DNA from 4 places in the Providencia manganoxydans genome. Region 4 is predicted to be linked to each of the others. Evidence: predicted binding sites of a transcription regulator. Region 4 holds the regulator's gene; each other region holds the start of a gene.
The links. Region 4 encodes PurR, which represses purine synthesis genes. Its sites were predicted from a motif close to CANGCAAACGTTTGCNTG; they were not measured.
Positions count from the first base shown of each region.

Region 1: the regulator PurR is predicted to act here: its motif matches at 2,469-2,486, upstream of gltS (sodium/glutamate symporter).
Region 2: the regulator PurR is predicted to act here: its motif matches at 3,357-3,374, upstream of purL (phosphoribosylformylglycinamidine synthase).
Region 3: the regulator PurR is predicted to act here: its motif matches at 3,320-3,337, upstream of purH (bifunctional phosphoribosylaminoimidazolecarboxamide formyltransferase/IMP cyclohydrolase).

Region 1 covers NZ_CP067099.1:380,037-385,985, reverse strand. The annotation lists gene recG (ATP-dependent DNA helicase RecG) at 1-368, shown strand, start outside; gene JI723_RS01695 (NADPH-dependent FMN reductase) at 444-992, shown strand; gene gltS (sodium/glutamate symporter) at 1,077-2,291, opposite strand; gene JI723_RS01685 (uracil-xanthine permease family protein) at 2,536-3,918, shown strand; gene JI723_RS01680 (AsmA family protein) at 4,016-5,803, shown strand; gene fabY (fatty acid biosynthesis protein FabY) at 5,948-5,949, opposite strand, start outside.
Region 2 covers NZ_CP067099.1:1,633,475-1,639,423, reverse strand. The annotation lists gene purL (phosphoribosylformylglycinamidine synthase) at 1-3,273, opposite strand, end outside; gene mltF (membrane-bound lytic murein transglycosylase MltF) at 3,647-5,320, shown strand; gene tadA (tRNA adenosine(34) deaminase TadA) at 5,352-5,855, opposite strand.
Region 3 covers NZ_CP067099.1:505,882-511,830, reverse strand. The annotation lists rRNA gene JI723_RS02235 (23S ribosomal RNA) at 1-666, opposite strand, end outside; tRNA gene JI723_RS02230 (tRNA-Ala) at 893-968, opposite strand; tRNA gene JI723_RS02225 (tRNA-Ile) at 1,104-1,180, opposite strand; rRNA gene JI723_RS02220 (16S ribosomal RNA) at 1,248-2,787, opposite strand; gene purH (bifunctional phosphoribosylaminoimidazolecarboxamide formyltransferase/IMP cyclohydrolase) at 3,527-5,116, shown strand; gene purD (phosphoribosylamine--glycine ligase) at 5,134-5,949, shown strand, end outside.
Region 4 covers NZ_CP067099.1:2,598,823-2,604,771, reverse strand. The annotation lists gene cfa (cyclopropane fatty acyl phospholipid synthase) at 1-1,002, opposite strand, end outside; gene punC (purine nucleoside transporter PunC) at 1,488-2,711, opposite strand; gene punR (DNA-binding transcriptional activator PunR) at 2,834-3,739, shown strand; gene purR (HTH-type transcriptional repressor PurR) at 3,743-4,768, opposite strand; gene cydH (cytochrome bd-I oxidase subunit CydH) at 5,039-5,122, shown strand; gene sodB (superoxide dismutase [Fe]) at 5,196-5,774, opposite strand.

The sequences.
Region 1 (5,949 bases), 2.1 Mb from region 4:
GACTAGGGCTTGCTCAATTACACCAATTAAGAGGGCGCGTAGGCCGAGGCGCCATCGCTTCTCACTGTGTACTCCTTTATAAAACACCATTAACACATACCGCCAAACAACGTTTGCAGGTGTTACGTGACAGCAACGATGGTTTCGTGATTGCTCAAAAAGATCTGGAAATCAGAGGACCGGGAGAGTTATTAGGTACTCGCCAGACAGGCAACGCCGAATTTAAAGTGGCGGATTTGCTGCGAGATCAACACATGTTGCCAGAAGTGCAACGTGTCGCACGCCATATTCAGCAGCACTACCCAGAAAATGCTAAATTGCTGATTGAAAGATGGCTACCTGAACGCGAGCAATATAGCCAAGCTTAATTTAATTATCGTTCTATAAATACCTTAGTGTTTTTGGTAAAAATTAAAGTACACAACCAAAAGAGATAGTGGAACATGAAGATACAAATCTTAATTGGTAGTGTCCGGCAAACCCGAATAGGCCCTCAGATAGCGCGCTGGGTTAAGGATATTACTGAAAAAAAATTCCTTACAGAAATCGTTGATCTTAAAGATTGGCATTTACCGATGGATGATGAACCCTATCTTCCTGCTGAAGGAATATATACCCAAGAACATACAATTGCTTGGAGCAACAAAATTTCTGAGGCTGATGCTTATATTTTTGTTTTTCCACAATATAACTGGGGATATCCAGCGGCATTAAAAAATGCGATAGATCATTTGTATAAAGAGTGGGACAACAAACCCGCCTTAATGGTTAGTTATGCAAATCGAGGTGGAGGAAAAGCCGCAGAGCAATTGCAACAAGTTTTACAAGGAATTCATATGCGTATTACGGAAACTAACTTAGAAATTAAACTATCCGACGTTAATTTCTCACCTTCCGATAGTGATACCGACTATCCCGAGTCACTCTATCATTATGAAGATGAACTGGTTTCAGCACTCAATCAGCTGAACTTGTTATACCGATCACGCTAACCGCTTAATAATACTTCCTATAAACGAAAATTGCCGTGAACTATATTCACGGCAATACCTGCTATTTATATGATTTATAATTAGTTAACTAACCACTGAAGGGAATACAGGTAACATTAAGTACAGCTTAATCACAATCGCATTGACGATATCAATAAAGAATGCGCCAACCATTGGGACAACTAAGAATGCAAGATGTGATGGACCAAATCTATCTGTCACAGCCTGCATGTTTGCAATCGCGGTTGGTGTTGCACCTAAACCGAAGCCACAATGCCCTGCCGCTAATATCGCCGCATCATAGTTTTTACCCATGACTCGGAAAGTGACAAAAATCGCATAACCCGCCATAACACAAGCTTGAACGACTAAAATGATCAGCATTGGGATAGCTAAGGAAGCTAGCTCCCAAAGCTTCAAGCTCATCAGTGCCATCGCAAGAAATAGTGACAGACTGACGTTACCTAAAACAGAAACCGCACGGTCAAACACGCGGTAGAAACCAGCTAAAGATAGGCTGTTACTTAAGATCACACCGACAAACAGCACACAGACAAATTTAGGCAGTGCATACGCGGTACCAGATAATAGTGATTCAATGTAGCTACCCGCCATCAAACAAATTGCAATCATAGCAATGGTTTCAATCAATACCATTGATGTGATCATACGACCTGATTGTGGTTTCTCAAATGCTGTTGGTACATCTTTATCATCATTCGCTGTACCCGGTGTTGGGATGTTACGAATGAGAAAACGTGCAACAGGACCACCGATTAAGCCACCGAGGACCAATCCAAACGTTGCACACGCCATGGCAACTTCTGTTGCACTTTGAAAACCGTAGCTGTCTGTAAATATTTTACCCCAAGCTGCACCTGTACCGTGCCCACCCGATAAGGTGATAGAGCCAGCAAGAAGTCCCATAAGAGGGTCAAGACCCAATAATTTGGCTAAGGCGATACCGACAGTATTTTGTACTAACAGTAACCCTACAACCACAAAAATAAAGATAAACAGTGCCTTACCACCGGCTTTCAAACTGGCTAAGTTTGCGTTTAAACCAATTGTCGCAAAGAATGCCAACATCATTGGCTCTTGTAATGACAAGTCAAATGACAGGCTCCAATCAAATACTTGTTTAATCACCAGTAAACTAAAAGCCACTAATAATCCGCCTGCAACAGGCTCTGGGATAGTATATTTTTCGAGGAAAGGAACTGATTTTACAAGTTTACGTCCGAGCAATAGCACAAGCGTAGCCGCCACCAGCGTACCGTAGACATCGAGATGATACATTTACGTACCTCGTCTGTTGTTAATATTATTCAAATTTATTTAAAACCAATTAGACGTTAATTTCATCCTTAAAACGCCAAAAGCAGGTACCCGAATTAGAAAAAAAATCGGAGATAAACACAAGTTAAAACATATAAAAATGTGAAGTTACTTATCTATATATGGATAAATATTTTTCACGCAAACGATTGCTTTTTAAATTACTCGCTTTACAATACTTTTTTTGTTGGTAGAGAACTAAAAAATGAACCCCGAAGCATCCGAAAAATCCGCCGTTGACGTAACGGCAAAAAGTGAGCTCATTTATCGTTTAGAAGATAGACCACCGCTACCCCAAGCCTTGTTTGCAGCAGGTCAGCACCTTCTTGCCATGTTTGTTGCCGTGATCACCCCTGCTATGTTGATTTGCCAATCATTAGGGCTGCCAGCTCACGACACACAACGCATTATTAGCATGTCACTGTTTGCTTCTGGTATTGCTTCTTTGATCCAAATTCGCGCTTGGGGGCCTATTGGTTCGGGTCTGTTGTCAATACAAGGCACCAGTTTCAACTTTGTTGCACCTTTAATTATGGGCGGTGTTGCACTCAAACAAGGTGGCGCAGATATTCCCTCCATGATGGCTGCACTATTTGGTACCTTACTGGTTGCAGCGCTGACTGAAGTGGTTCTCTCTCGCTTTTTACATTTAGCACGCCGAGTGATCACCCCATTGGTTTCAGGGGTCGTTGTCATGATCATTGGACTATCACTTATCCAAGTAGGATTAACCTCTATTGGCGGTGGTCATAGCGCAATCGCTGACAATACTTTCGGCTCCCCTGATTATTTGATCTTAGCCGGTATTGTATTAGTCGTTATTATCTTACTCAATCGTCAAAAAAACCCGTATTTACGCGTTGCTTCGTTAGTCATTGCAATGGCGGTTGGTTACCTTGCCGCTTGGTGGATGGATATGTTACCGACCTCACAACCAAGCGATGCAGAGCAATCAATGGTGACAATCCCTGAACCTTTCTATTATGGTTTGTCCTTTGACTGGAATTTGCTGATACCGTTGATGCTAATTTTTATGGTCACTTCTTTAGAAACCATTGGTGATATCACAGCGACCTCTGATGTTTCAGAACAGCCTGTGCGTGGTCCAATCTACATGAAACGCATTAAAGGCGGCGTATTGGCCAATGGGCTGAATTCAATGGTTTCCGCTGTGTTTAACACCTTCCCAAATTCTTGTTTTGGACAAAACAACGGCGTTATTCAGCTTACAGGAGTCGCGAGTCGTTACGTAGGCTACATCGTTGCATTGATGTTAGTTTTACTTGGCTTATTCCCTGCGGTAGCAGGTTTTGTCCAACAAATTCCTGAACCTGTGCTCGGTGGAGCAACAATTGTTATGTTTGGTACTATTGCCGCATCTGGTGTACGCATTGTCTCACGCGAGCCATTAAATCGCCGAGCGATTATGATAATTGCACTATCACTTGCTGTTGGTATGGGGGTTTCACAACAACCTTTAATTTTGCAATTTGCACCTGATTGGCTGAAAACACTGTTTTCTTCTGGTATTGCAGCGGGTGGTTTAACCGCAATTGTACTGAATTTAATTTTTCCTCACGAAAAATAACCTCTTGTTCACCGCCAGAGTTGTATACACATACACTGGCGGTTATTCTGTACTCTACCTTGAAACTGATATATGGAAATGGAGAGGCAGATAAACTATGAGGTGGTTAACCAAGTTCATCACTGCACTTATACTGCTATTATTACTCGTGATTATTATCACTTACGCAGGGTTGCAGACACGCTGGGGCGCATCCTACGCCAGCCAATTTTTAAGTAAATTCACCAATTATGATATTGATGTTGGGATCATGGGTCATGAATTTTCCAACGCTGGTGAATTCATTTTTCAAGATGTCAAACTCACTTCACGCAATCAAGATCTCGCATTAGATGCAAAACAAGTCGTTGTCGAAATCAATTGGCGTAACCTGTTTAGTGGTACTGCAATTCGCCGCTTAGTGATCACACAAGGTAATTTAATTGCCGCAACCTCAGAGTCTCCTACCCCAATTCCTTTAAGTGCCAATATATTACAGTTTGAAAATAGCAGTATTCAATTAAGCCAAGGGACTAACAAAATCCAAGTGTCTGGATTTACAGGCGGCATCACTCCATGGGCTCCAAGCACCAATTATCCATTTGGTCATGGCGATTTCCGTTTTACAACCAAACAATTAAACATCAATGAGTTACCCCTAAAAAATGTCGCAATCACGGGTAAACTACAAGAAAATCTCACCGAGTTTACTGATGCAAATGGTTATTTGAATAATGGTTACATCAAAGGCTCAGGGAAAAAATTAGCTGATGGTTCTATCACGGTTGATTCGTTAGTCATGGACAAAGTAGGTTGGCAAAATAGCATTCCTTTTGCCTCATTAGGCGATGCGATTGATAGCGATCAGCCGATTTCACTCAAAAAAGTCGCACTCACCAATGTTGATCTGCAAGGTAAAGATTGGGCAGTTTCTGGCCTTAACGCTGAAATAGACCACCTTGATTGGGTTAGAGGTAGCTGGAGCACCCCAGAAAGCCATATAAATTTTAGCCTTAATCAATTAGTCATTAATGATCAGCAGCTTGATACGCTGATTGGTGATATCAAGATCCAAGGCGATAACCTAAATATAGAAAAGCTCTCAGGTTATTACTACAAAGGTGTATTTAGCCTGAACGCTATCTGGCAGCGTAATGATAGAACCTTAACTATCAATGAAGGAAAACTTGCCGGTATTTTGTATACCTTACCTGAAACATGGCTAAACTTTTTCAGCCAACCATCACCACAATGGCTATCAGGCTTAACGATCAAACAATTCGCCTTGTCTCAATCTTTATTAATGAATATTGATGCCAGTTTCCCATTTGAATTTACTGCACTTAGCGGCAATATCGAAAACGTCAGTCTCATTAAACAAAAACAATGGGGGGTTTGGAGCGGTAAAGCCTCATTTAATGCAGACAGCGGTACCATCAACCAAGTTATGGTACGCCGGCCTTATATGGATTTACGTCAAAGTGGTCAATCTTCCGCTGCCGCTTCATTAACGGCCAGTACAGATAGCGGAATTGTAAAACTGGGGCTATTAGTGAAGCAATCGCCTCAGAAAACCCCTTTCTTACTACGTGCATCTGGTACTAATATCTCTCTCTCTGCGTTGAATCAGTGGGGCTGGCAGGGTTTCCCACCACTTGTAATTGGCGATTTTGATACCACACTGCAAGGTGATCTATTCGCCCCATCGGTAGAGAAAAGCCTTAACGGTGAGTTAGTCGCAACACCACTACAAGGGAAACAAATGTACCGAACAGTGGTTAACGGAGTCATCACATCGTCAGTGGAAAGTGATGCACCGCCAGTAGAATCGCAGCCTATACCCGAAACGTCACCAACGTATCAGTTACCCACAAGTGAACAGCTACCTGCGCTGATCACCCAGTAAAAAACAGTAGGCCAGTGTAATCACTGGCCTACTGAGGTTGCTAACGAAGCGAAATAAAATCGGGTTATCAGCCGAAAATCAATGAATTGATTTTCCTCGTTTATCTCATAATCCCGAACGATTACCGCCGAAAATACTTTCCTATT
Region 2 (5,949 bases), 970 kb from region 4:
GCAAGCCACCAGTGTTTGGAAACCCGCTAACGATAGATTGCCTGACAATAAATCACTCATATGCACATCAATTGCATCAAAACCAGCGCGGTCAAATGCAGCTGCCATTTCTACATGTGAGTTAACACCTTGCTCACGCAATACTGCGACTTTAGGACGTACACCTGACGAAATATAAGGAGCTGCAATATCATCAGCAATATCAAAGGTTAATTTAGTGTTCAACCCCGGATCTTGGCTGTCTAACTTAGCATTATGCTCTTCATCAGCACACACTTCATTATCACGCAAACGCTGCATCTGCCATGTTGTCTCTGCCCACCACTCACGCAGTGTACTACGTGATTCACGGTAAACCACAGTATCACGGCTATTGATCACCACCGCATCGTCTTGTGTCGCAGTACCTAAATAATGCACACACTCAGCAAGCCCGACGTCAGCAAAACAAGCTTCAACATATTGTCTATCTTGTTGCTTAATTTGAATGACCGCACCTAACTCTTCATTGAATAGAGCCGCTAAAATATCTTCATCAAATTCGCTGATATCAACATTCACACCACAATGACCAGCAAATGCCATTTCAGCTAATGTGACAAATAGGCCGCCATCAGAGCGGTCGTGATACGCTAACAATTTTTGTTCTGATAGTAAGTTTTGGATCACAGTAAAGAAACCTGATAGCAACCGAGGGTCACGAACATCAGGGGCTTTATTGCCTAGTTGGCGATACACCTGTGCCAATGCTGAACCACCCAATGCATTATGACCCTGCCCTAAATCAACTAACATTAAAGCAGAATCTACATCCGTTTTTAATTCAGGTGTCACGGTTAAACGCACATCTTCAACACGGCCAAATGCACTGATCACCAATGATAATGGTGATGTCATTTCACGCTCTTCGCCATTTTCTTGCCAACGTGTTTTCATTGACATGGAATCTTTACCAACAGGGATCGTCAAGCCCAGCGCAGGACAGAGTTCCTCACCTACCGCTTTAACCGCCTGATAAAGGCCCGCGTCTTCGCCAGGGTGCCCTGCCGCAGACATCCAGTTTGCAGACAATTTTACTCGTTTCAGATCTTGCACATAAGCACAAGCAATATTAGTCAACGCTTCCCCAACGGCCATACGAGCAGAAGCGGCAAAATCTAATAATGCAATCGGTGTTCTTTCACCAATCGACATCGCTTCACCATAATAGCTATCAAGGCTGGCGGTAGTAACGGCACAGTTAGCGACAGGGATCTGCCATGGACCAACCATTTGGTCACGAGCGACCATGCCTGTGACCGTACGGTCACCAATCGTGATCAAAAATGTTTTCTCTGCAACGGCAGGAAGATGTAAAACACGTTTTACTGCTTCATTTAAATTGATTGATGTTCTATCCAACGCATCTGATTTTGCTTTCAATGTGCTGACATCACGCAACATTTTTGGTGTTTTGCCTAATAGCACATCAAGGGGCATGTCGATAGGTTGGTTATTGAAATGTTCATCGTTCAATACCAGCTCACGCTTTTCAGTCGCTTCACCGATAATGGCGAAAGGTGCACGCTCACGCTCACAAATAGCAGTAAATAGTGGGATTTGCTCAGAAGCGACCGCTAATACATAACGCTCTTGTGATTCATTACACCACACTTCCAGTGGGCTCATGCCTGGCTCGTCATTTAATATTTTACGCAGCTCAAAACAACCACCACGGCCACCATCGCTGACTAATTCAGGCATCGCATTCGATAAACCACCCGCCCCAACATCATGAATAAACAGAATTGGGTTAGCATCACCAAGTTGCCAACAATTATCAATCACCTCTTGGCAACGACGTTCCATCTCAGGGTTGTCACGCTGTACAGAAGCGAAGTCTAAATCTGCATCTGATTGTCCTGATGCCATTGATGATGCCGCACCACCACCCAAACCAATATTCATTGATGGACCACCAAGAACAATCAGTTTTGCACCAACGGGGATCTCACCTTTTTGCACATGATCAGCACGAATATTACCAATACCACCCGCTAACATGATTGGCTTATGGTAACCACGTAGCTCTTCGCCATTATGGCTATTCACTTTTTCTTCGTATGTTCGGAAGTAACCTAAAAGAGCAGGACGGCCAAATTCGTTGTTAAAGGCAGCACCACCCAGTGGCCCCTCTAACATAATATCAAGTGCAGTCACAATACGTTCAGGCTTACCAAAGTCCTCTTCCCACGGTTGTTCAAAACCAGGAATACGTAAGTTAGAAACGGAAAAACCCACTAAACCTGCTTTCGGTTTTGCCCCACGACCAGTGGCACCTTCATCGCGAATTTCACCACCAGAGCCCGTAGCTGCGCCCGGCCACGGAGAAATTGCCGTTGGATGGTTATGGGTTTCTACCTTCATTAAAATATGTGCATCTTCTTGATGATAACGATAAGTGCGCCCATCCGCTTCAGGGAAGAAACGCCCTACCGAAGAACCTTCCATAACCGCCGCATTATCTTTGTAAGCTGATAATACATAATCAGGTGTGGTTTCAAAGGTATTTTTAATCATTTTAAACAGTGACTTAGGCTGTTCTTTACCATCAATGATCCAATCTGCATTAAAGATTTTATGGCGGCAATGTTCTGAGTTTGCTTGCGCAAACATATACAATTCAACATCGGTTGGATTACGTTTTAATTGATTAAAGGCCGCTAACAGATAATCGATTTCATCATCAGCAAGGGCTAAGCCCATTTCTAAATTTGCTTTTTCAAGTGCTGAGCGACCATGAGCAATGATATCCACCACCTTCATTGGCGTAGGTTGATGATGAACAAAAAGCGCTTGCGCTTGTTCAAACTCACTGAAGATGCTTTCCATCATGCGGTCATGCAGCAACCCTGCAACTTCCAGCCATTGCTGCTGCGATAGCCCTTCAGCCTGAACGTAATAAGCTGTACCACGTTCAATTCGTTCAACTTGAGATAAACCACAATTATGAGCAATGTCTGTCGCTTTAGATGACCAAGGGGAAATGGTGCCTGGGCGTGGGGTAACTAAAATCAACCGCCCAAAAGGCTCATGCTCTGCGAGAGAAGGACCGTACTTTAGCAAACTACGCAGCTTGCCTTGCTCGCTATCACTTAGAGGTGCTGATAGTTCAGCAAAGTGCATATATTCAGCATAGATATCCGTAACAGGAAGCTGTTTTTCAGCGAACAACGCCAAAAGGCGAGTAATACGAAATGCTGATAGAGCAGGTGAACCACGCAAAATTTCCATAGTCTTAATTTCTCTCATTTAAACGCCAGCCCTGATCATGAAAGCAGGGGAACCGGAACACATTATAGAGCAATGTTCATCAATACGAAACCGTTTGCGTGACTAAAAATAAAGCAAACCGTTAAATATTATTAGGAGTGAAATAACACGATATTGGTTGCACAGATCATAATTGTTGAGCAAAATGTCCAAATACTGGGAATATAACCATTACTTATAATAATTTTACTATTACAAACCCATGCTCCTCCGAACGATAGGCGGGAAATGACAATATCAATAACCGTCCTCGTGATATGATCCGGATAGCTACTGCATTAACTAAGCGAAAACAACAATATGCAGTCCAAAGGTTTACATATGAGATATATTTTTGAATAACATCAAGGTCAACTATTTAATCATTGTGATTGTGGCATTGTTAGCTGCGCTAATTATTGGGCTGAGTATTCGCTGGCCAAGTACGCCAAACAATCAACTAAATCAAATCATCTCTCGAGGTGAGTTGCGTGTGAGCGCTATTAGCTCTCCCCTCATTTATCTTGATGATGATGCAAATCTACATGGATTTGATTATGAACTCGTGCAAAGTTTTGCCGATTATCTTGAAGTGAAATTAGTTATCACCATGCGGCCAACCGTTGAACTGATTTTTAACGATCTGGAGAACGAACAAGCTGATATTGGTGTGGCAGGGCTACTTTATAATCAAGAACGCTTGCAAAAAATGAAAACAGGCCCCAGTTATCTCAATGTCACACAGCAATTAGTTTATCGAAAAGGTTCTACGCGACCGAAAAATTTTAATGACCTTAATGGCAGGTTCGTTGTTATGGCGGGCTCAGCTCATGCCAGCACCTTAAAAGCATTAAAAGAGACATATCCCAATTTGGTGTGGGAAGAAACAACCGATTTTACAACTAACCAACTATTAGAAATGGTCGCAGAAGGGTTGATTGATTATACCCTAGAAGACTCCATCTCAGTGGCTTTACAGCAACGAGTTCACCCTGAGATTGCAGTCGGGTTCGACTTAGTCGATGATCATGCTGTCACTTGGTATATGAAAAGGCTCAATGATGACAGCCTCAATGCTGCATTACTGGATTTTTTCAATGCCAGTAATGAGGCGGATTTATTAGCTAGATTGGATGAAAAATTCTTTAGTCATGTTGGAACCTTTGATTATTTTGATACCATTTCATTTATTAATGCGATCAACAACAAGCTTCCTAACTACCAGCCTCTATTTGAAAAATACGCTAGAGCCGTTGATTGGAAGCTATTGGCTGCTGTTGCTTGGCAAGAATCTCACTGGGATCCACTCGCAACATCACCAACAGGTGTTCGAGGGTTAATGATGCTCACAAAACCAACAGCTGAAACCATGGGTATCGCCGATCGATTAGACGCTGAAGAAAGTATTAAGGGAGGTGCTGCTTACCTTGAATATTTAATGCAGCGGCTACCTGTATCTATTGCGGATGATGATAGGGTTTGGTTTGCTTTAGCCGCTTATAATATGGGATATGGCCATATGTTGGATGTGAGAAAACTCACCGAAATGCAAGGTGGTGATCCTGATCGCTGGTTAGATGTAAAATCTAGATTGCCATTACTCACACAGAAAAAATATTATTCACAATTGAATTATGGCTACGCACGAGGCCATGAAGCTTATCGCTATGTAGAGAATATTCGTCGTTACCATCAAAGTTTAGTGGGCTATTTACAAAATCAAGATAAAAAACAGCGCTCATTAGCTATAGCGGAGAAATCATTAATTTTATTTCCTCCACTATTAACACCTAAACAAGAAAACACCCCTCAAGAAAATGAGAAAAAACCTGATATAAATCTGAAAACAACAGAGACGGAGCAAGGGGCAATGCAAGAAAAAGTGAGTCTCAAATATGCTCAGCCAACTCAGTCGCAATACAAACTACCGCCTATTTCACCACCTAGCGACAAGCTATCTTTAGGGCAATATTTTCTTTCAGCGACCCCTGATAACGATATAAGAACTGAAGTCGAATCAATAAATTAATATCATATTATAAATTTGCTTAATTATAATTCTACTCATCACTATAATTAAGCAAGCGTTTTTGTTCCTTTTTCTGCGCCCTTCTCATTTTAAAAAAAGCACTCAGCATTGTGGAGCAGCTCTCCTCGAGTACTCCCCCTGTCACCTCAAGATAATGATTCAAACCAGGTCGCTCCATGATATTAATAAACGAGCCACAAGCACCTGTTTTGAAATCTTTAGCACCATAAACTAAACGGCTTATACGACTATGGATCATTGCCCCTGCACACATAATACAAGGTTCTAAAGTCACATAGAGAGTAGTATCTAATAATCGATAATTACTGAGTGCTTGCCCACCTTGCTTAAGTGCCATTATTTCTGCATGGGCGGTAGGATCATGATTTTCAATTGAACAATTCCAACCTGACGCAACTAGTTGGTTATTTTTAACTAACAAAGCACCTACAGGGATCTCCCCCGCATCTTGAGCGTTTTTAGCCAATTCTAAAGCGCGCTTCATCCAGTACTCATCGATTTCTGCTTGCGTCACACGAACCTCTTAACTGTATTTTTAATACAATTATACTGAAAATAATTAGAGTTGAATAATGTATCGATGATAACTGAAGAGAAATTGACTTAAG
Region 3 (5,949 bases), 2.1 Mb from region 4:
ATACCCTGCAACTCATTCGCCCAGTTAAGACTCGGTTTCCCTACGGCTCCCCTATACGGTTAACCTTGCTACAGAATATAAGTCGCTGACCCATTATACAAAAGGTACGCAGTCACACCCAAAGGTGCTCCCACTGCTTGTACGTACACGGTTTCAGGTTCTATTTCACTCCCCTCGCCGGGGTTCTTTTCGCCTTTCCCTCACGGTACTGGTTCACTATCGGTCAATCAGGAGTATTTAGCCTTGGAGGATGGTCCCCCCATATTCAGACAGGATAACACGTGTCCCGCCCTACTCATCGAGTTCACAACACCAACACCTTCGGATACGGGGCTATCACCCTTTACTGCCGGACTTTCCAGACCGTTCTCCTGATGCTGATGCTGATTAAGACTCTGGGCTGCTCCCCGTTCGCTCGCCGCTACTAGGGGAATCTCGGTTGATTTCTTTTCCTCGGGGTACTGAGATGTTTCAGTTCCCCCGGTTCGCTTCGTTTGACTATGTATTCATCAAACGATAGTGCAACGAATTGCACTGGGTTTCCCCATTCGGAAATCGTCGGGTATAACGGTTCATATCACCTTACCGACGCTTATCGCAGATTAGCACGTCCTTCATCGCCTCTGATTGCCTAGGCATCCACCGTGTACGCTTAGTCGCTTAACCTCACAACCCGAAGGTGTCTTTTTTGTCAGTCGACACGAAACCCGACGGTTTCTGTCTGTTGACGACATCTTCAAGTTGAGATTTTTGAGAGACTCTCACATTGTTTAAGCGATAAACAATGTGCGTTGTTTTCAATTTTCAGCTTGTTCCAGATTGTTAAAGAGCATAATTATTCGCAATAGACTATTTAATTAACTAATCTATTCTGAATAATTCAAAAGTATTATGGTGGAGCTAAGCGGGATCGAACCGCTGACCTCCTGCGTGCAAGGCAGGCGCTCTCCCAGCTGAGCTATAGCCCCATAACAGGTTTGACAGTATCATCGCCGTCTTTAATCGGTGTGATTAAAAACGAAATCGAATTAAGGCAAGGCGTAGCTTAGCGACGTTTACACTAGGTAAACGAGCTGAGATACAACGTAGCATTCATTCGATTTTGGTAGGCCTGAGTGGACTTGAACCACCGACCTCACCCTTATCAGGGGTGCGCTCTAACCACCTGAGCTACAAGCCTATATGATACCGTTGACTCTATTTCATCAGACAATCTGTGTGAACACTTCACAAAAACACTTCAATGGTAAGGAGGTGATCCAACCGCAGGTTCCCCTACGGTTACCTTGTTACGACTTCACCCCAGTCATGAATCACAAAGTGGTAAGCGCCCTCCCGAAGGTTAAGCTACCTACTTCTTTTGCAACCCACTCCCATGGTGTGACGGGCGGTGTGTACAAGGCCCGGGAACGTATTCACCGTAGCATTCTGATCTACGATTACTAGCGATTCCGACTTCATGGAGTCGAGTTGCAGACTCCAATCCGGACTACGACGTACTTTATGAGTTCCGCTTGCTCTCGCGAGGTCGCTTCTCTTTGTATACGCCATTGTAGCACGTGTGTAGCCCTACTCGTAAGGGCCATGATGACTTGACGTCATCCCCACCTTCCTCCGGTTTATCACCGGCAGTCTCCTTTGAGTTCCCGACCGAATCGCTGGCAACAAAGGATAAGGGTTGCGCTCGTTGCGGGACTTAACCCAACATTTCACAACACGAGCTGACGACAGCCATGCAGCACCTGTCTCAGAGTTCCCGAAGGCACCAAAGCATCTCTGCTAAGTTCTCTGGATGTCAAGAGTAGGTAAGGTTCTTCGCGTTGCATCGAATTAAACCACATGCTCCACCGCTTGTGCGGGCCCCCGTCAATTCATTTGAGTTTTAACCTTGCGGCCGTACTCCCCAGGCGGTCGATTTAACGCGTTAGCTCCGGAAGCCACGCCTCAAGGGCACAACCTCCAAATCGACATCGTTTACAGCGTGGACTACCAGGGTATCTAATCCTGTTTGCTCCCCACGCTTTCGCACCTGAGCGTCAGTCTTTGTCCAGGGGGCCGCCTTCGCCACCGGTATTCCTCCACATCTCTACGCATTTCACCGCTACACATGGAATTCTACCCCCCTCTACAAGACTCTAGCTGACCAGTCTTAGATGCCATTCCCAGGTTAAGCCCGGGGATTTCACATCTAACTTAATCAACCGCCTGCGTGCGCTTTACGCCCAGTAATTCCGATTAACGCTTGCACCCTCCGTATTACCGCGGCTGCTGGCACGGAGTTAGCCGGTGCTTCTTCTGTCGGTAACGTCAATCGCTGATGATATTAGCATCAACGCCTTCCTCCCGACTGAAAGTACTTTACAACCCTAGGGCCTTCTTCATACACGCGGCATGGCTGCATCAGGCTTGCGCCCATTGTGCAATATTCCCCACTGCTGCCTCCCGTAGGAGTCTGGGCCGTGTCTCAGTCCCAGTGTGGCTGATCATCCTCTCAGACCAGCTAGGGATCGTCGCCTAGGTGAGCCATTACCCCACCTACTAGCTAATCCCATATGGGTTCATCCGATAGCGCAAGGACCGAAGTTCCCCTGCTTTGCTCCTAAGAGATTATGCGGTATTAGCCACCGTTTCCAGTAGTTATCCCCCTCTATCGGGCAGATCCCCATACATTACTCACCCGTCCGCCGCTCGTCAGCGAGAAGCAAGCTTCCCCTGTTACCGCTCGACTTGCATGTGTTAGGCCTGCCGCCAGCGTTCAATCTGAGCCATGATCAAACTCTTCAATTAAAAGTGTTTGATGCTCAAAGAATGTTTTACTGTCGCCTGATTTCCGAAGAAACCAGATTACCTATTAGTTCATATGTATATGAATTAACGTGTTAGTCACTCTTCAAGACTTTAAAATCAAATATTTTTTTGATAGTGTCTTGTGAGTGCCCACACAGATTGTCTGATAAATTGTTAAAGAGCGTTGCGACATTTTGATAATTTTTATCAATTAACTTCCTAGGATTTAATCACTTAGGTCGTTGTCGCGAGGTGTCGTATACTACGTTTTTCTATCAGAAAGTCAAGTAATTATTTTCAACTTTTCTTTCTTTTTTCACCTCAACTGTCATCGGGGTTATTTTTCAAACCTCACCACCGGAGCGGCTTGCCGTGTCAGTGGATGCGCATTATAGGGAGTCAGAAAATTCTGGCAACCCCTTTTTTGCATTTTTTTATTCAACTGCTGCATTACACAGCAAAAGCGGTGTTTATACAGAGTTATACACAAAGTTATCCACGACAATAAAAATAATTGAAATATATCGCGCATTACGCAAACGTTTGCGTTACAATTAGCCTGAAAATTCATCGTTGATTTTCTTTTTATGGTCTGAAATTGTAGTGGCTTCTTCTATATCTATAACCATGTCGATGTAATCACACAGCAGCAATAGTAAATAGGTATATAAGAAAAGCCTTTATTCTTTAAACTCACTGTTACGGTTTTATTGCTTTCAATATCCAAGGGATCTATCTCATGCAACAGCTTCGTCCAATTCGTCGTGCCCTGCTAAGTGTTTCTGATAAAACAGGTGTTGTTGAATTCGCTAAGGCGCTTTCTCAACGAGGTGTTGAACTGCTCTCTACGGGTGGAACTGCAAAACTGCTCGCCGAATCAGGTTTAAAAGTCACTGAAGTTTCAGACTATACAGGTTTCCCTGAAATGATGGATGGCCGCGTCAAAACACTGCATCCTAAAGTGCATGGTGGGATCTTAGGTCGCCGTGGTACCGATGATGAGATCATGCAACAACATGACATCCAGCCCATTGATATGGTCGTCGTTAACTTATATCCATTTGCACAAACTGTCGCAAAACCTAGCTGTACATTAGAAGATGCCGTTGAGAATATCGATATTGGTGGGCCAACAATGGTTCGCTCTGCGGCAAAAAACCATAAAGATGTTGCCATTGTGGTTAATAGCAATGACTATGAAAAAATTATTGAAGAGCTCGATAATCATAATAATTCATTAAATTGGTCTACACGTTTTGACTTTGCGATTAAAGCGTTTGAGCATACGGCAGCGTATGACAGCATGATTGCCAACTATTTCGGCGAGTTGGTTGCACCATACTATGGCGACACCACTCAACCATCTGGCCGTTTCCCACGTACCTTGAATTTAAACTTTATTAAAAAACAAGATATGCGTTACGGTGAAAATAGCCATCAAGATGCCGCATTCTATATAGAAGAAGATCCAAAAGAAGCGTCTATCGCTACTGCTACACAAATTCAGGGCAAAGCTTTATCTTATAATAATATCGCTGATACCGATGCTGCCTTAGAGTGTGTTAAATCCTTTGAAGAGCCAGCTTGTGTGATCGTAAAACATGCTAATCCGTGTGGGGTCGCTATTGGCAATAATCTTCATGCAGCTTATGACCGTGCATTTAAAACAGATCCAACTTCTGCATTTGGAGGCATCATTGCATTTAACCGTATGCTTGATAAAGCAACCGCAGAAGCCATCATCGAACGCCAGTTTGTTGAAGTGATCATCGCTCCAACAGTAGCGACTGACGCACTTTCTGTATTAGCCACTAAGCAAAATGTCCGTGTCCTCACTTGTGGTGAGTGGGATAAGCCTGTTGCAGGCCTAGATTTTAAGCGTGTTAATGGTGGTTTATTAGTACAAGATCGTGATTTAGGTATGGTCGAACAAGACAATCTCCGCGTTGTCACTAAGCGCCAGCCTACTGAGCGTGAATTTAAAGATGCCTTGTTCTGCTGGAAAGTGGCTAAGTTCGTTAAATCGAATGCAATTGTTTATGCCAAAAATGATATGACTATTGGTATCGGTGCAGGGCAGATGAGTCGCGTATACTCTGCGAAAATCGCAGGTATCAAGGCTGCTGATGAAGGTTTAGAAGTTGCTGGTTGTGCGATGGCATCAGATGCATTTTTCCCATTCCGTGATGGTATTGATGCAGCGGCTGCTGTCGGCGTCACTTGTGTTATCCAGCCTGGTGGGTCAATTCGTGATAATGAAGTAATTGATGCCGCTAATGAGCATGGTATCGCGATGATTTTCACTAATATGCGTCATTTCCGCCATTAATAATCTGGAGTTTAAGTATGAATATTTTAATTATTGGTGGCGGTGGCCGTGAACACGCTCTAGCATGGAAAGCGGCTCAATCACCACTTGCAGATAAAGTTTATGTTGCTCCCGGTAATGCAGGAACAGCATTAGAATCCGCACTTGAGAATGTTGATATTGCGGCAACTGACATTGATGGCTTACTGCAATTTGCAAAAGATAAGCAGATTGGTTTAACCATCGTCGGTCCTGAAGCGCCATTAGTGATTGGTATTGTTGATGCATTCCAGAGCGCTGGATTAACTATTTTTGGCCCAACACAGGGCGCGGCTCAGCTAGAAGGATCTAAAGCATTCACCAAAGACTTTTTAGCTCGCCATAAAATACCAACTGCCGATTACCAAAACTTCACGGAAGTTGAACCTGCGCTCGCTTATTTAGATAAGGTCGGCGCACCAATCGTAATCAAAGCTGATGGCCTAGCTGCGGGTAAAGGTGTCATCGTTGCAATGACACTAGCTGAAGCCAAAGATGCCGTAAAAGATATGCTTGCAGGCAATGCATTTGGCGATGCAGGTCATCGTATCGTTATTGAAGAATTTCTGGATGGCGAAGAGGCAAGTTTTATTGTGATGGTGGATGGTGAGAATGTCATTCCAATGGCAACCAGCCAAGATCATAAGCGTGTAGGTGACGGTGATACAGGCCTCAACACCGGAGGTATGGGGGCATATTCACCCGCTCCTGTTGTGACAGATGAGATCCACCAACGCGTTATGGAACAAGTTATCTATCCCACTGTTAAAGGGATGGATGCAGAAGGTCATCGTTATCAAGGTTTTCTCTATGCA
Region 4 (5,949 bases):
AAGCTCAGGCCAACTGTCTAAAAATCGCTGATACCATGCCATTAGTGTTTTGTCATAATCAGAACCAAAATTATGCCAGTCTTCCATGACAAATTTCCCTTCACTGGATTGGCCAATATTCTCAATAGAAGGGAGCACTCCATTTGGGAAAATATATTTGCCAATCCATGAATCAACATTCACTTTGTTTTTATTTGAGCCGATGGTATGTAATAAAAATAAACCATCATCTTTAATATTCTTACGTGCAACATCAAAATAAGTGGAATAGTTTTTAGGGCCTACGTGCTCAAACATGCCAACTGAAACAATCCGATCAAATTTATCATTTAATTCACGGTAATCTTGTAAAATAATATTAACGTCAAGCCCACTACAACGCTCTTGAGCTAATTTTTGTTGCTCTTTCGAAATAGTGACACCAGTGACGGATGCGCCATAATAACGTGCAGCATAAGCGCTAAGGCCTCCCCAACCACAACCAATATCGAGTAAGCGCATACCCGGTTCTATTTGTAGCTTACGGCAGATCAAATCTAATTTATTGATTTGCGCTTGCTCAAGCGTAGTTGCTTCATTCCAATAGCCGCAGGAATATTGCATATAAGGATCTAACATTAGGGTGAAAAGATCATTACCTAAATCGTAGTGCTCTTCTCCGACAATCCATGAACGCTTCTGAGTTTGCAAATTCCTTAGGCGCGCCATTGCGACTTTCATTATATCAGTAAGATTATTGGGTAGCTTAGTATCGAGTTTCGCCTGTAAGACTTTATAGAAAAATAAATCAAGACGCTCGCAATCCCACCAGCCATCCATATAACTTTCACCGAGGCCCAGAGAGCCTTTTTGCAAAACTCTTTTAAAGAAATCGGTATTATGAACTTGAATATCAAATGGGCGGGAACCGTTGATTTCGATGCCAGCTTGGCTTAATAACGATTCTGCAATTCTTTGCCAATTTGAAACTTTACTTTTGGTTTCATCTACACAAGTGCTCATATGCTCTCCAACTTGAGATGAAGGTTTTTGAGATAGAATTTTAACTTGCTGAAAGTGTAGGGCTGCGAAGAAATAGCTTCGCAAAGACAGGGTTTGGTAATAAATATTATTGACCCTGAGTATACTCGTCATACTTCAAGTCGCAGGACCTTTTATTAGGTACGGTGACTACGTTCATAGGCGTCGGTTACATACTTTAGTACGCACCTAACAGCTGATTCATTAATCGCCTCGCTGTGACTAGAATTATTTAGAGTACAGTATTAACTCAAAAATCACTTCGGACTAAGTACTCTCCGAGTATAGAAGTGATAATTTTATTTAACAATGGCGAAAAATGTCACTTTTGATAGAAAAGTAAAATTTAGAGTAAATACGCGCAATTAGAGTTTCTAATAATGTCTGGAAGGTCAAATAAAGAGTGTCAATTTTTGATTTTTTATCAAAATCAGCCACTAAAATACAGTGGCTGATCAGAAAAGTAGTTATTGCGGCTGATATTCAGAGCTTTTTTGTGATGATTTAGAGTGATCTTTTGTATGTTGTAGAAAATAACCGATAACCATCGGAATTATTGTCACCGCCATCACCCCTGTGGTGGCTAAGAGTGGGTCGAAAGGTAACGCTGAAACCAAGAGGCTGGCTAAAAAACATAACCCAAGTTGTAAAGAATTTTGCAAAGCAGCAGCTTTACCGCTAGCTTGTGGATAGGCATTCAATGCTTTGGATACCGCTATTGGGTAAGAGGCTCCGTTCATGGTTGCCATAAAGCAGAATGGTATTAGTATCATGGTCAGTGTTGGTTCAGCATACATAGATATTAAAAATAAGATAATCATACTGACTGCATAACCTACTAATAGTAATGGAAATAATACTTCAGCTCGTAGTTTGATTAAAATAAAACGACAACCATACCCACCGACAATAAACGCTAATGTTTGTGGAATATAGCTTAATCCAATATCTGCTGGGTTGAAGCCCATATTACGTAAAATAAACGGTGATCCTGTTAGCCAAGCAAAAAATCCTGCACTACAAGATGCATAAATTAAAACGTTCCCACTAAAAATACGTGAGCTCAGTAAAGTGAAAAAGGAAATAGATTTACTTTCTGTCGCGTCAGTAGTCATCGCTTTGGGGGTGACGTTTTTTAATAACAGTGTTGGAAGTAATAATAAAATACCCACAGCCATTAAAACGATAAAAATAATTTCCCAGTCATAATGTTCCAATACCCATGCACCTAATAATGGCGCCAATGCCGGTGATAATGCAACGAGCGGCATAATAGATGCAAATACCTTTTGGGTACTCGCCGCATCATAACGGTCAATAACCAATGCTTGCCAAAGAACAGCGGCACTACAAACGCCAACAGCTTGCAAGAAACGTAGGATCAGTAACTGTGTCGCATCGGTTACCCAAAGAATACCTAAGCAGCTGAGAATAAACAGTAATAAGCCAGCAATTAAAATAGGCTTGCGTCCAAGTTTGTCTGACAAAGGTCCCCATAGCAGTTGTGCGAAGGCAAAACCAGCAAGAAAGATACTTAAGGAGGCGCTAATTGCCCCTTCAGTGGTATTTAATGCCGTTTGCATAGAGCCAAATGCAGGGAGGTACATATCGATGGCTAGAAACCCTAACATGCTCAGTCCAGCAAGGTAGAGCATAAAACCTGGGGAGTTTTTCGTCACAGTATTTGTCATAGCGATTTACTTTCTAGAGTTTACAAAATTGTTAATATGTACGCTATTGTATAGGCTATATTTTTACATTGTGAAACGGTAATATTTGGATCCTGCTATCAAAATTTTTGAAAGGTATCGTTATGTGGTCAGCGCATGCGTTAGAAGTGATTGATGCGGTTGCAAGAACCGGGAGTTTTAGTGGCGCAGCAGAGGAATTACATCGTGTCCCTTCCGCAATTAGCTATACCGTTAAGCAAGTGGAGGAATGGCTTGCTGTACCAATATTTGAACGCCGTCATCGCGATGTCGTCTTGACGGAAGCTGGGGAGATATTTATCAAGCAAGGGCGCTCAGTCATCAAAAAAATGACACAAACGCGTCATCAATGCCAACAGGCAGCTAATGGTTGGAGAGGGCAGTTTAGTATTGCTGTTGATTGTATTGTGAAACCTCAACGGACACAGCAACTGATATTAGATTTCTATCGTCATTTTCCGGATATCGAATTATATATTCACCCTGAAGTTTTTAATGGTGTATGGGATGCATTGGCTGATGGTCGAGTGGATGTAGCAATTGGGGCAACCAGAGCTTCACCCATCGGAGAACGTTACAGTTTTCGTGATATGGGCTTTATGTCATGGTGGTGTGTTGCAGCGCCAAATCACCCATTGGCAAAAATTGAAGGGAAACTAACAGATGATCAAATGCGTGATTACCCGAGTTTATGCCTTGAAGATACTTCAAGAAATCTTCCTAAAAGAGATACATGGGCATTAGATAACCAACGGCGCCTTGTGGTACCTTATTGGGAAGATGGTATGGTGTGTTTAGTTAATGAGCTGTGTGTCGGCATGGTTCCGGAACATCGCGCAGCGCCGTATTGTACGCAGGGTAAGTTAGTCCCATTAGAGTTATCACAGCCTTTTCCACCAAGCCCTTGCTGCTTAACTTGGGTTGAAAAAAATACATCACCAGCGTTGAGTTGGTTACTTGAATATCTTGGAGACAGTCAAACTCTCAACGCTGAGTGGTTAGCACCTTAACGGTTAACGGCGATAATCAATAAATGGTCCATCAGCAACAGAACGGCGCTCGACTAAACGTGGGTGCACTTCAATGGTTTGTGCGTCTTCACGCTTATTCACGATACGGTCGAGTAGCATAGTAAAGGCCATTTGGCCTAGACGTTCTTTGGGCTGGTGGATAGTGGTGAGTGCAGGGGTAAAATAGCGTGCATTACGCACATTATCATAGCCAATGATAGAAATATCTTGTGGAACACGCAGCCCCATCTCATCGGCAGCGCAAATGGCTCCCATAGCCATAATATCACCACCACAAAAGACCGCTGTTGGTTTTTGTTTGTTACTTAAGATTTGCATCATTGCTTTATAGCCGGACTCAGGTTCAAAGTCTCCCTGTACAATCCACTCATCACGTAAAGTGACTTTGGCTTCTTCCATTGCTTTTCGGAAGCCGGTGAGGCGACCAATCCCCGTGTTCCGCTCAAGTGAGCCTGGGATCACCCCAATATCACGATGCCCACGATCAATTAAGTAACGACCCGCCAAGTAACCACCATGAAATGAATTATCAATAATGCTATCAGTAAAATCACCTCGCGACGTCCCCCAATCCATAACGACCATAGGGATATTACGGTAATCTTCTAACATGCTAATGAGCTTTTCTGGGTACTCAGAGCACATCACCAGAAGGCCATCAACACGTTTTTGAGCAAGCATTTGTAAGTAAGCTTGCTGTTTACCTAAGTTATTATGTGAGTTACAAAGAATGAGTGTGTAACCTTTTTCATAACAACTGTTTTCGACAGATTCAATAACTTCTGCGAAATAAGGGGCTTCGCTCGATGTGGCAAGTAAGCCAATCGACTTAGTATGGTTAACTTTTAAACTACGAGCAACAGCACTTGGCGAATAGTTGAGTTCTTTTATCGCAGCCCAAACAGCAGCCTTAGTATCATCGGCTACGAAGCGCGTTTTATTAATTACATGGGATACAGTTGTGGTGGAGACATTAGCACGCTTCGCCACATCTTTAATCGTTGCCATGGGAAAAAAAAACTCCTGACCAATAATCGGTCTTGTTATGAATACTTATTAAAAATTACCAGCATATTGAGGCATAGTTACTTAACTGGCAATAATTTAGCGATTTGTTATGGATTTTGTCTGATCTAGCGCAAAAACAAAAGAAATAATTGATGTTATAACCTGTGATATAGACACTGGTTTTTATAAATCGTCATGTCATACTTATTTAACCTTATACAGTATAGGGTCAAATGGCTGGTTAACTGTTCTTGATAATGAGAGGAACTCATGGATACAGATTTTAAATTCGGATTATTAGCAGCAATTGGTTCTTTGGCAGTGATCATCACATTTGCAATACATATTTTTTAATTTTGCCTTTAAATAGCAAAGGTAAGATCACAAAGGGCGAGCACTGCTCGCCCTAAATGTTGCCAAAAATCAGTTAAGCAAGATTTTCTTCAACAAATTTCCAGTTTACGAGTGACCAGAAGTTTTCTAAATATTTTGGACGTGCATTACGGTAGTCAATATAGTAAGCGTGCTCCCAAATATCGACTGTCAGGATAGGCTTATCATCACCAGAGATTGGTGTTGCAGCATTAGATGTATTAACAATTGCTAAGCTACCATCTGCTTTTTTCACTAACCAAGTCCAACCGGCACCAAAGTTTTTGATTGCTGCATCGGTAAATTGTTGTTTGAAGTCAGCGAATGAACCAAATGCTTTATTTATTGCATCAGCAACTTTACCTGTAGGTTCGCCGCCTGCATTTGGTGCTAAACAGTGCCAATAGAAAGTGTGGTTCCACACTTGTGCAGCATTGTTAAAAATGCCAGCATCAGAAGTTTTAATGATTTCTTCTAGGGATTTACCTTCGAAAGCGGTACCTTTTACTAAGTTGTTGAGGTTAACAACATAAGTATTGTGATGTTTGCCATAGTGGTACTCTAACGTCTCTTCAGAGATATAAGGTTCTAGTGCATTTTTTGCATAAGGTAGAGCGGGTAGTTCAAATGACATTGCGTACTCCTTGTTTGCGTTTTAAACAACACGTATGGGTGTGATGCTCAAAGTTGAGCGAGTAATTGTCTTTTTAATCATGTACATACTAAAATATAGCGCACTGTATGTATCATTTTATCGTCATTAGCGCATTATACCACAATAAAAATATGGTCATGTGCATCATTGTACT